One region of the Streptomyces sp. WAC04114 genome, then DNA from elsewhere that is predicted to be linked to it. Evidence: riboswitches for the same ligand, from Rfam matches in the RefSeq annotation. Region 1 holds a riboswitch; the other holds the start of a gene.
What was found. Region 1 has a riboswitch for glycine ahead of gcvP (aminomethyl-transferring glycine dehydrogenase). Riboswitches for the same ligand answer to the same signal wherever they lie in the genome.
Positions count from the first base shown of each region.

Region 1 (7,830 bases):
TGCACGACAAGCAGATGCTGATCACCCTGGTCCTGGTGGCCCTGCTCGGGGCGGTGTTCCTCAAGGGCTTCCTGGAGGCGATCGGCGTCGCGGTCGCCCTCGTCGGCGCCTACCTCGCGCTGAACGCGGTCGTGGTGGTCGCCGGCCTCTATCACGTCATCACCGCCGGTCATGTGATCACCGACTGGTCGAGCGCCCTCACCACCCAGCACAGCAACGTCTTCGCCATGGTCGGCGTCGCCCTGCTGGTCTTCCCGAAACTGGCGCTCGGGCTCTCCGGATTCGAGACGGGCGTCGCCGTGATGCCGCACGTCCAGGGCGATCCGGACGACACGGAGGCACGGCCGACCGGCCGCATCCGCGACACGAAGAAGCTGCTCACCACGGCCGCGCTGATCATGAGCGTCTTCCTGATCACGACCAGCTTCATCACCACCCTGCTCATCCCGGAGAAGCAGTTCGAGGCGGGCGGCCAGGCCAACGGCCGTGCGCTCGCGTACCTGGCGCACGAATACCTGGGCAACACCTTCGGCACGGTCTACGACGTCTCGACGATCGCCATCCTCTGGTTCGCCGGCGCGTCCGCGATGGCCGGCCTGCTCAATCTGATGCCGCGCTACCTGCCCCGCTACGGCATGGCCCCGCACTGGGCCCGCGCCGTGCGGCCCATGGTCATCGTCTTCACCTTGATCGCCCTCCTGGTCACCTGGATCTTCGACGCCGACGTCGACGCCCAGGGCGGCGCCTACGCCACCGGCGTGCTGGTCCTCATCAGTTCCGCCGCGATCGCGGTGACCATCGCCGCCCGCAAAGCCCGGCAGCGGAACTGGACCATCGCCTTCGCGGTGATCTCCGCTGTCTTCCTCTACACGACCGTCCTCAACGTCATCGAGCGCCCGGACGGCGTGAAGATCGGCGCCTGCTTCATCGCCGGCATCATCCTGGTCTCCCTGCTGTCACGACTGGCCCGGGCCTTCGAGCTGCGCGTGACCAGCGTGACGCTGGACGACATGGCGGAGCGCTTCGTCCGGGACATGTCCAACCGCCGGATACGGTTCATCGCCAACGAGCCCGACCGGCGCGACATCGCCGAGTACCGCGACAAGATCGAGCAGATCCGGCACGACAACGACATGTCCGGCCAGGAAGACTTCGTCTTCGTCGAGGTGACGGTCACCGACCTCTCCGAATTCGAGGCGGGCCTGACCGTGCGCGGTGAGGTGCTGCACGGCCGCTACCGCGTCCTGACCCTGGAATCGTCCTCGATCCCCAATGCCCTGGCCGCGCTGCTGCTGCACGTCCGCGACGCGACGGGCCACATCCCGCACATCTACTTCGAGTGGACCGAGGGCAACCCCTTCGCCAACTTCCTGCGCTTCTTCCTGTTCGGGCAGGGTGAGGTCGCCCCGGTGACCCGCGAGGTCCTGCGTGAGGCGGAGCCGGACCGCAAGCGGCGGCCGAGGGTGCACGTGGGCTGAGTCAGGCCGTCGCGCCCTTCCTGCCGAAGCCCCTTCGCGGGGTGCGCACCACGACCTGCCCGTAGTGGATCTCGCCCGTGATCCGTATCCGCAGCAGGACGGGGGCGTCGGACGGCCGGCGGGCCTTGATCTCGGAGTAGTTCAGCACCAGGCCGCCGGTGTCGACCACGACACCCGGCCGGGTCAGCAGCTTCAGGGCGCCTGCCCGCAGATCGAGGTCGACGTCCAGGGTGTCGTGGGTGATCACCGCGTCGGTGAAGTCGAGAGTCACCTCACCCCACGCCGACCGGATCTCCAGCCGCCTCGGCACCACCCAGCCGTCACCCCGACGCGTCGAGGCCCCCTCCTGCCGGATCCGGACGACGTCCTCGGCTTCCCCGGACGCCTGCCCGGCCACCGCGGGCAGATCCGCTGTCAGCACGGCGAGCTCACCCACCGTGCGGGCGGACAGCGCCGTCTCCAGCCGCTCCTCGAGCTCCTCCAGGGTGAGCCGTCCGTCACCCGCGGCGACGCGCAGCACGTCCACGGCCCGGTCGCGGTCCGCGTGCGACGCCCTCACCTCGGGCGATCCACCAGCCCGCGCGATCTCGGCCGCCATCACTCCACCCCCGATTCCCGGGCACGCCACCGGGCACGCCCATTCGACCACTAACGCCATATCGCGTTATACCCAACGGCCAGCCCCGCATCCACCGTTCCCTCGCCCCGCCCCTATCGTGACCGGCATGCAGTCCTACACGATCGGCCAGGCAGCACGGCTGCTCGGCGTGAGCCCGGACACCGCCCGCCGCTGGGCAGACGCGGGCCGCATCACGACCCACCGCGACGAGGCCGGGCGACGGCTCGTCGACGGGCGGGACCTGGCCGCCTTCTCGGTCGAACTCGCCCGATCCGGCGCCGCCGAGGAGGACACCCCGTACACCTCGGCCCGCAACGCCTTCCCCGGCATCGTCACCGCGATCAAGCTCGGTGACGTCGCCGCCCAGGTGGAGATCCAGGCCGGCCCGCACCGGCTCGTCTCCCTGCTCACCCGCGAGGCGGTGGAGGAACTGGGCCTGGAGGTCGGCATGGAAGCGACGGCCCGCGTGAAGTCGACGAACGTCCACATCGACCGCGTCTGAGGCCTGGGGAGAGGAGGAGACAAACAGGCACATACCAGGCCCAACACTCCCCACCGGGCTACCGTGCACCCATGAGCCTGAGCATCCGCAACCAGCTCCCCGGCACCGTCACCGCCGTCACCCCCGGCGAGGCCATGGCGACGGTCAGGGTCCGCCTCGCCGGCGGCCAGGACCTCACCGCGGCGATCACCCGCGAAGCCGCGCAGGACCTCCGTCTCACCCCGGGCACCCCCGTGTGCGCCCTGATGAAGTCGACGGAGGTCTCCCTCGCGACCGCGCCCATCGAGGGCCTGTCGATCCGCAACCAGCTCCCCGGCAGGATCACCGGCCTCACCGCCGGTGAGGCCATGGCATCGGTCCGCGTCACGGTGGAGGGCGGTGAACTGACCGCGGCGATCACCCGGGACGCGGCGGAGGACCTGGCCCTCACGCCCGGGACCCCCGTCGTCGCGCTGATCAAGGCGACCGAGGTATCACTCACCACCGCGTGACGCGCCGGTGAACGACGGGAGGGGCCCCGCACCGCGGAGCCCCTCCCTGTGACCAGCCGGCCGTTCGGCCCGTCCGTCAGTCCTCGTACGCGTCCAGCGGCGGGCAGGAGCAGACGAGGTTCCGGTCGCCGAAGGCCTGGTCGATGCGGCGCACCGGCGGCCAGTACTTGTCGGCGGTCGACACCCCGGCCGGGAAGACGGCCTCCTCACGGCTGTAGGCGTGCTCCCACGCCCCGGCGAGCGCGCCGGCGGTGTGCGGGGCGCCGCGCAGCGGGTTGTCCTCCGCGGGCCACTCGCCGGAGCCGACCTTCTCGATCTCCGCGCGGATGGCGATCATCGCCTCGCAGAAGCGGTCGAGCTCCGCCAGGTCCTCCGACTCGGTCGGCTCGATCATCAGCGTCCCGGCGACCGGGAACGACATGGTCGGCGCGTGGAAGCCGTAGTCGATCAGCCGCTTGGCGACGTCGTCGACGCTCACGCCGGTCGCCTTGGTGAGGGGCCGCAGGTCGATGATGCACTCGTGCGCGACGAGACCGCCGGGGCCGGTGTAGAGCACCGGGTAGTGCGGCTCCAGACGCTTGGCGATGTAGTTGGCGCTGAGCACGGCCACCTGCGTGGCCCGCTTCAGCCCCTCGCCGCCCATCAGCCGGACGTACGCCCACGAGATGGGCAGGATGCCGGCGGAGCCCCAGGGGGCCGCCGAGATGGGCCCGACGCCCGTCTCCGGGCCGGCCTCGGGCTGCAGCGGGTGGTTCGGCAGGTAGGGCGCGAGGTGCTCGCGCACCGCGACCGGGCCGACGCCGGGACCGCCGCCGCCGTGCGGGATGCAGAAGGTCTTGTGCAGGTTCAGGTGCGAGACGTCGCCACCGAAGTGCCCCGGCTTGGCGAGCCCGACGAGCGCGTTGAGGTTGGCACCGTCGACGTAGACCTGCCCGCCCGCCTCGTGTACCTGCGCGCAGATGTCGGCGACGTGCTCCTCGAACACACCGTGCGTGGACGGGTACGTGATCATGAGCACGGCCAGCTGGTCGCCGTACTGCTCGATCTTGGCCCGCAGATCCTCGACGTCGATCTCGCCGTCCTCGGCGGTCTTGACGACGACGACCTTCATGCCGGCCATCACGGCGCTGGCGGCGTTGGTGCCGTGCGCGGACGACGGGATCAGGCAGACGGTGCGCTGCTCGTCCCCGTTGGCCCGGTGGTACCCGCGGACGGCGAGCAGACCGGCCAGCTCGCCCTGCGACCCGGCGTTCGGCTGGAGGGAGACCTTGTCGTAGCCGGTGACCTCGGCGAGCCGGTCCTCCAGCTCGTGGATGAGCGTGAGGTAGCCCCCGGCCTGCTCGGCGGGCGCGAAGGGGTGCAACTGACCGAACTCGGGCCAGGTGACCGGCTCCATCTCGGTGGTCGCGTTGAGCTTCATGGTGCAGGAGCCCAGCGGGATCATGCCCCGGTCGAGCGCGTAGTCGCGGTCGGCCAGCTTGCGCAGGTAGCGCAGCATGGCGGTCTCGGAGCGGTGCTGGTGGAAGACGGGGTGCGTCAGGTAGTCGTCGGTCCGCAGCAGCGCGGCCGGGAGTCCGTCCCCGGTGGCCGCGTCCAGCGCCTCGACGACGCCTTCGACACCGAAGGCGGCCCACACGGCGCGCAGCTGGGCGCGCGTGGTGGTCTCGTCACAGGCGATCGAGACGTGGTCGGCGTCGACGAGCCGCAGATTGACCCCGTTGTCCCGGGCGGCGGCCACGACCTCGGCGGCCCGGCCCTCGACCCGCACGGTCAGGGTGTCGAAGTAGGCTCCGTGCACGACCTCGACGCCGCCGCTCGCGAGCCCGGCGGCCAGGACCGTGGCGTACCGGTGGGTGCGACGGGCGATGCCCTTCAGGCCCTCCGGGCCGTGGTAGACGGCGTACATGCCGGCCATGACGGCGAGCAGCACCTGCGCGGTGCAGATGTTGCTGGTCGCCTTCTCACGGCGGATGTGCTGCTCGCGCGTCTGCAGCGCCAGCCGGTAGGCCTTGTTGCCGTCGGCGTCCACGGACACGCCGACGAGCCGCCCCGGCAGGCTGCGCGCCATCTTGTCCTGGACCGCCATGTAGCCGGCGTGCGGGCCGCCGAAGCCCATCGGGACGCCGAAGCGCTGCGTCGTGCCGACGGCGATGTCCGCCCCGAGCTCACCAGGCGACTTCAGCAGCATCAGCGCCAGCAGATCGGCGGCGACGGTGACCAGCGCCCCGAGCTCGTGCGCCCGGTCGATGACCGGCTTGAGGTCCCGCACGGCACCGGAGGCACCCGGGTACTGGAGCAGCACGCCGTTGATCTCGCGCTCGGCGATCTCGGCGGGGATGCCCTCGCTGAGGTCGGCGACGACGATCTCGACGCCGGTCGGCTCGGCGCGCGTCTGGATCACGGCGATGGTCTGCGGCAGCGTGTCCGCGTCGACCAGGAACAGGCCCTTCTTGTTCTTGCCCAGGCGCCGCGACAGCGCCATGGCCTCGGCGGCCGCGGTGCCCTCGTCGAGCAGGGAGGCGCCGGAGGTCGGCAGCCCGGTCAGGTCCGCGACCACCGTCTGGAAGTTCAGCAGCGCCTCCAGCCGGCCCTGCGAGATCTCCGGCTGGTACGGCGTGTAGGCCGTGTACCACGACGGGTTCTCCATGACGTTGCGCATGATGACCGGCGGCGTGAAGGTGCCGTAGTAGCCGAGCCCGATCATGGAACCGAGGACCTGGTTGCGGTCGGCGAGGGAGCGCAGCTCGGCGATCACCTCGGCCTCGCTGCGGGCGCCCGGGAGGTCCAATGCCTCGGCGCTCTTGATCACGGCGGGTACCGCGGCGGCCGTGAGCTCGTCGAGGGAGCCGTAGCCGACCTGGGCGAGCATCTTGGCGCAGGCCTCGTGGTCGGGGCCGATGTGGCGCTGCTCGAAGGGGACTGCCTCTTCGAGCTCGGAGAGCGGAATGCGGTGGGCGGTCATTACGGAGGCCTCCTGGTCGACACGACCTGCGAGGGGCACCACGGCACGGGTACCCGGACGGCCTCCCCCTCTGTCATCTCAACCTGAGAGCTTCACCGGATCGCCCGAAGGCCTCCGGCTTTCACCGTCGGTGAGAGCGGAAGCCGTCGACACCCGCCCTGCTTTCCAGAGTGACCTCGTCCGTGCGGTACGTGAGCCTGAGAGATTCCGGGGAGGATTTGCTCCTTCGGCGCCTCCGATGATGTCTGGAGGACTCTCCCGCGCGGGGTCAACAGCCGCTGCCAGCGTACCAGCGAGGTCAACGCACGAACCTTCGAGTGGCCGCATCCCCGCTTGTACCGTTTTGTAGTGTTTACGGATGAGGTGCGACCATATGGAGGGCCCGTGCGAACCGACATCGATCCGCGCAACCTGATCGGCCGCAAGGCGTTCGACCGCAACGGGACCAGGATCGGCACGATCGACGAGGTCTATCTCGACGACGCCACCGGCGAACCGGAGTGGGCGGCCATACGGACCGGCCTGTTCAGCAGGGACGCCTTCGTCCCCCTGGAGCCCAGCGAACTGATCGAGGGCGCCCTCCACGTCCCCTTCGAACGCGCCCTGATCAAGGACGCCCCCGACTTCGGCGTCGGCCGCCACCTCTCCCCCGAGCAGGAACTGCAGCTCTACCACCACTACGGTCTCGACGTCGCCGCCCCGCCCCCGCTGCCGGACCACGACTTCGGCAAGCTCGCGGGCACCGACGAGACGGCGTGAGTCTCCTCCCCGGGCCCGCCGCCTCCCCCATCTGGACCTGGCCCCTGTAACACCAACGGCAACGGATCCGCCGCCTCGAGGTCCGGATCGTCGACCCGGAACGTCCGCACCCGCCCGGGCTCCGAGTCGGGCGTCTCGAACCGTACGGTGACCCGCCCGAGGCCGCTGCCCTGCACCCATCCGTGCCCGAACGCGGCATGCCTCACGTCGTGCCCGGCGGGCCACCGCCGCTCGGCGAGCGACGGCTGCTCCTCGGCCGCCGCCACGGCGTGTTCCTCGACCGGGCCCTCGGCGACCGCCCGCTCCCCCGCCGCCTGGGCGAACAGGTCCTCCTGCGTGTAGTCGGCGAGCCCGCTGACCCCCACCCCGAGGAGCCGCACCCCACCAGTCGTGTCGACCGAGTCCAGCAGCCTGGCCGCCGCCTCGCGGATCACCGCGGGATCATCCGTGGGCCCGCGCAGCGTCTCGGACCGGGTGAGCGTCGAGAAGTCGTACCGCCGCACCTTCAGCACGATCGTCCGCCCCGACAGCCCGGCCCCGCGCAGCCTGCGCACACACCGCTCGGCGAGCCGCTGCACCTCCAGCCCGACCCGCGTCCGGTCATGGATGTCCACGTCGTAGGTGTCCTCGACCGACACCGATTTCGTCTCGCGCTCCGCCACCACCGGCCGGTCGTCACGCGCCAGGGCCATGGCGTACAGACCGTGCCCGTGCGCCTTCCCCAGCAGCCGGACCAGCTCGTCCTCGCCCGCTTCGACGATCTCCTCGACCGTGGTGATCCCGGCCCGCCTCAGATGGTCCCCCGTCGCCGGCCCCACCCCGGGCAGCGTCCGCACCGACATCGGCCCGAGCATCGCCCGCTCGGTCCCCGGCTCGATCACCACCAGTCCGTCGGGCTTGGCCTCCTCCGAGGCGATCTTCGCGAGCATCTTGGAGGCGGCGAGCCCCACCGATCCCGTGAGCCCCGTGACAGCCCGTATGTCCGCGCGCAGCTTGACCCCGGCCAGCCGCGCCGACGA
Region 1 is NZ_JAIGQA010000138.1:9,798-17,627, reverse strand. It holds partial or broken gene K4G64_RS28530 (amino acid transporter) at 1-1,478, shown strand, start outside; gene K4G64_RS28525 (DUF1707 domain-containing protein) at 1,480-2,076, opposite strand; gene K4G64_RS28520 (molybdopterin-binding protein) at 2,204-2,599, shown strand; gene K4G64_RS28515 (molybdopterin-binding protein) at 2,671-3,090, shown strand; gene gcvP (aminomethyl-transferring glycine dehydrogenase) at 3,167-6,052, opposite strand; glycine riboswitch at 6,228-6,323, opposite strand; gene K4G64_RS28505 (PRC-barrel domain-containing protein) at 6,437-6,811, shown strand; gene K4G64_RS28500 (DNA polymerase IV) at 6,730-7,830, opposite strand, start outside.

Region 2 (7,830 bases), on a different contig from region 1:
CTGCACCCAGCCGTAGTACGTGTTGCCCGGGTCGAGGGAGTCCGGCACGTCCGAGTGCTCGTACGTGACCGTCCCTCCCTTCTTGTCCGACGCGTTGACGATCGAGTTCAGCGCGGCGTCCTTCTTGCCGTTGCCTCCCCCGTCGTTGTCGTCACCTCCGCCGCCGCACGCGGCAGCACCCAGCGACAGTGCCAGGACCGACGCAACGCCGGCGGTCACCCTTCTCGTCTTCACCTGAGGAAGCCCCCTCATTAGATGGATCACTTGCTGCGAGGGTCGAGGGCGTCACGCAGCCCGTCACCCAGCAGGTTGAAGGCCAGGACGGTGATGAAGATCGCCAGTCCGGGCACGAACATGTACTGCGGATCAGCCGTGTAGAGATCCACAGCGTTGCTGAGCATGCCGCCCCAGGAAGCCTGCGGCGGAGCGATACCGACGCCGAGGAAGCTCAGCGCGGCCTCGAACAGGATGTTCGTCGGGATGATCAGCGTCGAGTAGACGAGGATCGGCGCGACGAGGTTCGGGAGGAGCTCCCGGAACAGGACGTACGGGCCGCGTGCCCCGAGGCTCGTGGCGGCCTCGATGAACTCCCGCTTGCGCAGGGTCATCGTCTGGGCGCGCACGATGCGGCCGATGTACGGCCAGCTGAAGAAGCCGATCACGAAGATCAGCACACAGATGCGCAGCGGCAGGCCTTCGAGGCCGAAGAACCCGTCCTGCACCGAGGCGGAGATCGAGATCGCGAACAGCAGCAGGGGGAAGGCCAGGAACGTGTCCATGAGCCTGCTGATCACACTGTCGATCCAGCCGCCGTAGTAGCCGGCGACGACACCGAGCACGGTGCCGATGCACACGGACAGCAGCGTGGCGCCGCCCGCGACCAGGAGGGAGACCCAGGAGCCGTCGATGATGCGGGCGAGCATGTCACGGCCGTACTGGGGGTCCACGCCGAGCGGGTGGTCCCAACTCATCCCTCCCCAGCCGCCCTTGGGTGCGAGCAGCGCGGGGTCGATGAGGTCCTGGTTGAACTTGTTGGGATCGAGGTTGAAGATCCACTGGATCGGCTTGGAGAACACCGCCAGCAGCGTGAGCAGGATGACGACGATGCCGCCCGCCATCGCCACCTTGTCCCGCTTGAAGCGCATCCAGGCGATCTGGGTGAGCGAGCGACCCTCGATCTGGCTCTTCTTGACCCCGGAGAGCACGGCCTCGGGCTGTGCTCCGGCTTCCGCCCCGGTGGTCTCGATGGGTGCGGTCACGGTGCGATTGACCCCTCTCGGGCCGGCGATCGCCGAGCCCCTGGCTGCCGCTGTAGCGGTTTTGTTTGTCTCGTACACAAGACCGACCGGGCCCGTGTCTTGCGGGGAGTCTTCAACGCTTTGGCGATCTGTTGCCAGACTTGGCGGTGAAAGGATGCGTAAACGTGATGCTGTCTGGGGGGTTCCGTTATCCGGACAGCGGGTAGCGGGGGTCGGACGCGCCAAGACAGGGGCATTCTAGGACATACTGGCGCTTTCCTCCCCTATCTACGCGCGGAGAGCTGAGCGGTTGTCGCCTTCGGGGGTGGTGCGAGAGGGGCTCCGGGGGGCGACTTCGAGCCGGTCAGTACCGGCCATGCGCGGGAGGGTATCCGTAGCCGGAGACCGGGGCCTGGACGGGGGCGGTGGCGTGGGCCTCGCGGTCGTAGAACGGGCGGGCCTTCGCACGCAGCCACATGGCCACCGGGTCGTGTTCGTCGGACATGGCGACGGTCGACACGGGGAGCCCGTCCGGCACGGCGCCGAGGGACTGCTGCATCATCGCGCGCACCGAGTCCACGGCCGGCGGCGAGGTGTCGTACACATCCAGTCCGATGGCGAGGTACGGCGCCCCGAGCGCGGGCTGCACCCAGGCCCGGCGCAACGACCGGACGGCCGGGGTGCGGTGGGCGTTCTGCGCGAGCAGGGCGTAGAACTGCGGGATCTCGATGGCGGGTTCGGACAGCCGCAGGGGGCCGGCGGGCTGGCGGTCCAGGCCCGTGGCGATTCTGCGCAGGTCCAGCCAGGGGATGCCGACGCCGCCGCCGGGGGCGTGCGGGTTGAGCCAGAGGCCGTAGTGGTCGGGGTAGAGGGCGCGGGCGACGTCGACCCCGTCGACCACCTCGTAGGAGCGGTTCCAGCCGCTGGCGGAGAGCTCCTGGGCGGAGGTCACACAGGGGGCGTAGCCGCAGCCGTCGACGTCCATGTTTCCGTACTGGGCGTCGGGGGAGCCGGCCTGCCCGTGCCACAGGAGCATCCAGATCTGGCCGCTGTGCGGGGTCGCGAGCGCGCGCAGGAGTGCCTCGTAGGCGTCGTAACGCCCGGGCGTGACCTGGCGCAGCATGTGCTCGACCTGTCCGGCCGCGGCCGTGCCGCTCGCGCTCACCTTTACCGCCCCTTCGTACACCGCCTCGACGGTGTCCTAGCTTAAGCCCGCGGGGGAGCGGCGGGGATTTGTGCCGTCGGGCGGGTGCGGGTCGTGTGTGGTTGACCGCGCCCACGCGGCGGAGCCGCACGGCGATACGGCCCCGCGCCCCTGGGGCGCTGCCCTAACGCTGGTAGAAGGGCCGGACCCGCTCCCGCATCCACGCTCCCACCGGGTCCTCCGCCACGTCCAGGAGGACGAGGTTGACCTGCCAGGGGGCCGGGACGGCAGTGACGGCCCGGGTGAGGGCGTCCAGGGGCAGGGCGCGCAGGTCGCCTTCCCACTGGGAGAGTTCGACGCCGACGAACATCACCGGGTCGGCGGTCTCGATCGCGGCGAGGCAGCGGCGGGCCGTGACGACGACGCCGGTCGCCTCGAACTCGGTGGAGGCGGCGGCGAGGAAGTCCACCGGGTCGTCCTGCCAGTCGGGCTCGAAGAGGCGGACCCGGCCGCCGCTCGCGGGACCGTCCAGCGGGGTCCGGCCGGCCCGGCACAGCTCGGCCACGGCGGGCGGCGGGAGCGGGATGCCCACCACACCGCCCGGGTTGACGGCTATGCCGGCGTGCGGGGGCAGGCCCCGGGCGAACTCCACGGCGGGCGCGATGGTGTACGACATGTGGGAGCCGACGACCTGGCGGAACTGCTCCTCGGAGCTGAACACCGGCACGAACGCCTGGCCGTCGATCTCGATGCCGGGCAGGTCGAGGGGGCCGCTGTGCGGGCCGCCGCCGCTGGGCAGCGGGATCCACACGAAGCTCCGGCCGAGCACCTCGACGATCCGCCCGCCGGCCGCCGGCCCGGCGCCGAGGGAGGCCGAGAGCACCTCCTCCAGCTCGTTGCCGGGCCAACCGCCGTGCGGGTGCGTCTGCGTCTGCGCCGGGAAGTCCGCGGAGAAGTCCGCCGGGATGTCCATCTGCCTACCGCCTGCCTGGAACCACTGCTGTGGCTCAAAAGGCTAACGGCTGACGGACGCCCGGGGGCATCGGGAACCGGGACTGCGCGGGACGGCGCGGGCTCAGCCCGTGAAGCCGATTCTGTGCAGGGCGTTCGCCGTGTCCCGGTCGGCGAGGACGGCCGAGCCGCAGCCGGTGGGGAGGTCGCCGCGCTCGACCGCGCGAAGGAGGCGGTTGCTCGCCGCGCGGTGGCGCAGGAACGCGTAGCGCGAGACGCCGCGGCCGCGGTCGCGCTGACCGGCCAGGGCCTGCTCGGGGGTGACGTCGAGGAGGAGCAGGTGGAGCGTGCCGCCCCGGCGGCGGGCCTCGCGGGCGAGCCAGCGGCGGACCCAGGCCTGGGTGCCGCAGTCGTGCACGACGACGCCGTCCCCGGTGCGCAGGGCGCGGCGCAGCCCGGCGTAGTGGGAGAGGCGGACGAGGGGGCGGTAGAGCGCGTACGGCAGGGCGCGCGGCATGCGGCGCTCCCAGCGGTCGCGGGTGTCCTGGGAGTCGATGCGCCGGCCCGGCACGGTGCGCCGCATCAGCGTCGACTTGCCGCTGCCGGGCAGGCCCGTGACCACGACGAGGTCGCGGGGGCCGAACAGCAGCGCGTGCGGGCCGCCCCCGGGGCGGTCGCGCAGGTCGCGGACGACCGGCGCCGGCGCCGGGGCGCGGACCGCCCGGACCGGAGCTGCGGCCGGCTGCTCGGGCGGCGCGATGCCCGTCGTCGCGTACGCGGTGGTCCTGTTCACCGTGATCGTCCTCCCCTGGGGCCAGGTACGGAGTCCCATCCCCGCCGAGTGTAAAGAGAAGGTAATGCGGCAGGCCTCTCATTTACGTTCTCGTCCTGCAACAGGGCTGCTACAGGTCGCTGTGTCCGGCGCGCGGGACTCGTGCACTCCCTGTGAAAGGTCCCCCTGCCGCGCCGGAAGGATGCGTGCAATGATGTGCGCGCCAACTGCATACCGGCCGTTTGAATCCGCGCGGGAGAGTCCCCAGCACCGCAAGAGCTGGGGCGCCGAAGGAGCAAGTCCCTCCCTTGAATCTCTCAGGCCCCGTTACCGCGCGGGCGAGGCACATCTGAAAAGCGAGTCACCGGCCACCGGTGGCTCCACCCAAGGTGCAAGCCGTGTCCCGTGTGGTCATGGCGAACCTCTCAGGTTCCGATGACAGATGGGGAGGAACGACCTCGCCCTCCCCCACGCTCGGCTTCGCTCGCGCGGGAGGGACCCCCATTTGCCTTGGGAGACGACCGACCGTGAGCAGTACAGGAGAACTCCGTCACACCGCGCTCGATGCCCTGCATCGTTCGCTCGGCGCGACGATGACCGACTTCGCCGGCTGGGACATGCCCCTGCGCTACGGCTCCGAGCGCGACGAGCACATCGCCGTGCGCACGAAGGCCGGCCTCTTCGACCTCTCCCACATGGGCGAGATCACCGTCACCGGACCGCAGGCCGCCGCGCTGCTGGACTTCGCCCTGGTGGGCAACATCGGGGGCGTGAAGCCGGGCCGGGCCCGCTACACCATGATCTGCCGGGCCGACGGCGGCATCCTGGACGACCTGATCGTCTACCGCCTCGGCGAGAGCGAGTACATGGTCGTCGCGAACGCCTCCAACGCCCAGGTGGTGCTGGACGCGCTGACCGAGCGCGCCGCCGGCTTCGACGCCGAGGTGCGCGACGACCGGGACGCCTACGCGCTGCTCGCCGTCCAGGGGCCGCAGTCGCCGGGGATCCTGAAGTCCCTGACCGACGCCGACCTCGACGGCCTGAAGTACTACGCCGGGCTGCCCGGCACGGTCGCGGGCGTCCCGGCCCTGATCGCCCGGACCGGCTACACCGGCGAGGACGGCTTCGAGCTGTTCGTGAAGCCGGAGCACGCGGTCGAGCTGTGGCAGGCCCTGACCAAGGCCGGCGAGGGCGTCGGCCTCGTCCCGTGCGGGCTGTCCTGCCGCGACACGCTGCGCCTGGAGGCGGGCATGCCGCTGTACGGGCACGAGCTGACGACCTCCCTCACGCCCTTCGACGCCGGGCTCGGCCGGGTGGTGAAGTTCGAGAAGGAGGGCGACTTCGTGGGGCGTGAGGCCCTGCGCGAGGCCGCGGAGAACGCGAATCACGAGCCGCCGCGCGTGCTGGTCGGCCTGATCGCCGAGGGCCGCCGGGTCCCGCGCGCCGGGTACGCGGTCGTCGCCGAGGGCAAGGTGATCGGCGAGGTCACCTCCGGGGCCCCCTCCCCCACGCTGGGCAAGCCGATCGCGATGGCCTACGTCGACGCCATGTACTCCACGCCGGGCACGGCCGGTGTCGGTGTGGACATCCGGGGCAGTCACGAGCCGTACGAGGTCGTGGCGCTGCCGTTCTACAAGCGCCAGAAGTAGACACTGGCCGAAGGGCCGCGGCAGCGACCCCGTGCCCGTCGTCCCAGCTCACCAGCAGTCCCCCTTTCCACAGCACTCCCGCGCGTACAGGAGAATCCAGGCCATGAGCAACCCCAAAGAGCTGCGCTACAGCAAGGAGCACGAGTGGCTGTCGGCCGCCGAGGACGGCGTCTCGACGGTCGGCATCACGGAGCACGCGGCCAACGCGCTCGGTGACGTCGTGTTCGTCCAGCTTCCCGAGGTGGGCGACTCGGTGTCCGCCGGCGAGACCTGCGGCGAGCTGGAGTCGACCAAGTCGGTGTCCGACCTGTACTCCCCGGTCTCCGGTGAGATCACCGAGGTCAACGAGGACGTCGTGAACGACCCGTCGCTGGTGAACTCGGCCCCCTTCGAGGGCGGCTGGCTGTTCAAGGTGCGGGTCACGGACGAGCCGGGCGACCTGCTCTCCGCCGACGAGTACACCGCGTTCTCCGCGGGCTGAGGGAGTCGTATGTCCGTCCTGAACACACCCCTGCACGAGCTCGACCCGGCGGTCGCCGCCGCGGTCGACGCCGAGCTGCACCGTCAGCAGTCCACGCTGGAGATGATCGCCTCGGAGAACTTCGCTCCGGTCGCGGTCATGGAGGCGCAGGGCTCGGTCCTCACCAACAAGTACGCCGAGGGCTACCCCGGCCGCCGCTACTACGGCGGCTGCGAGCACGTCGACGTGGTCGAGCAGATCGCGATCGACCGCGTCAAGGAGCTGTTCGGCGCCGAGCACGCCAACGTCCAGCCGCACTCGGGCGCCCAGGCCAACGCCGCCGCGATGTTCGCGCTGCTCAAGCCGGGCGACACCATCATGGGGCTGAACCTCGCGCACGGCGGGCACCTGACCCACGGCATGAAGATCAACTTCTCCGGCAAGCTCTACGACGTCGTCGCCTACCACGTGGGCGACGACGGCCGGGTGGACATGGCCGAGGTCGAGCGGCTGGCCAAGGAGTCCAAGCCGAAGCTGATCGTCGCCGGCTGGTCGGCCTACCCGCGGCAGCTGGACTTCGCCGCGTTCCGCCGGATCGCGGACGAGGTCGGCGCGTACCTGATGGTCGACATGGCCCACTTCGCCGGGCTGGTCGCGGCCGGGCTGCACCCGAACCCGGTGCCGCACGCGCACGTGGTCACCACCACGACCCACAAGACCCTCGGCGGCCCGCGCGGCGGTGTGATCCTCTCCACGGCCGAACTGGCCAAGAAGATCAACTCCGCCGTCTTCCCCGGTCAGCAGGGCGGCCCGCTGGAGCACGTGATCGCGGCCAAGGCGGTCTCCTTCAAGGTCGCCGCCTCGGAGGACTTCAAGGAGCGCCAGCGCCGTACGCTGGACGGTGCCCGCATCCTGGCCGAGCGTCTGGTGAAGGACGACGTCCGGGCCGTGGGCGTGGACGTCCTGTCCGGCGGCACGGACGTGCACCTGGTCCTGGTCGACCTGCGCCACTCGGAGCTGGACGGTCAGCAGGCCGAGGACCGCCTCCACGAGGTGGGCATCACGGTCAACCGGAACGCGATCCCGAACGACCCGCGTCCGCCGATGGTGACGTCCGGTCTGCGGATCGGCACGCCGGCGCTGGCGACCCGGGGCTTCGCCGCCGAGGACTTCGCGGAGGTCGCGGACGTCATCGCCGAGGCGCTGAAGCCGTCCTACGACGCGGAGGCCCTCAAGGCCCGGGTGAAGGCCCTGGCCGACAAGCACCCGCTGTACCCGGGTCTGAACACGTAACGCTTCGCGGCCGGCGACGGCCGCGAAGAAACCTTTCGGGCGCCGCGCCCGCCACAAGCGGTCGCGGCGCCCACCCCCTCTGCACCACCCATGTAGTCAGGAGTTCCCCCGTGGCCATCTCGGTCTTCGACCTGTTCTCGATCGGCATCGGCCCGTCCAGTTCCCACACCGTCGGTCCGATGCGGGCGGCCCGCATGTTCGCCCGGCGGCTGCGCAACGAGGAGCTGCTGGCCCCGACCGCACAGGTCCGCGCGGAGCTGTACGGCTCGCTGGGCGCGACCGGCCACGGCCACGGCACCCCCAAGGCGGTGCTGCTCGGCCTG
Region 2 is NZ_JAIGQA010000018.1:26,567-34,396, reverse strand. It holds gene K4G64_RS08025 (ABC transporter substrate-binding protein) at 1-252, opposite strand, end outside; gene K4G64_RS08020 (ABC transporter permease) at 261-1,259, opposite strand; gene K4G64_RS08015 (enhanced serine sensitivity protein SseB C-terminal domain-containing protein) at 1,603-2,403, opposite strand; gene K4G64_RS08010 (enhanced serine sensitivity protein SseB) at 2,567-3,355, opposite strand; gene K4G64_RS08005 (AAA family ATPase) at 3,458-4,126, opposite strand; glycine riboswitch at 4,349-4,448, shown strand; gene gcvT (glycine cleavage system aminomethyltransferase GcvT) at 4,633-5,754, shown strand; gene gcvH (glycine cleavage system protein GcvH) at 5,858-6,235, shown strand; gene glyA (serine hydroxymethyltransferase) at 6,245-7,507, shown strand; gene K4G64_RS07985 (L-serine ammonia-lyase) at 7,618-7,830, shown strand, end outside.
Region 2: linked by a shared signal. The riboswitch ahead of gcvT (glycine cleavage system aminomethyltransferase GcvT) and the one ahead of gcvP (aminomethyl-transferring glycine dehydrogenase) in region 1 are both predicted to bind glycine.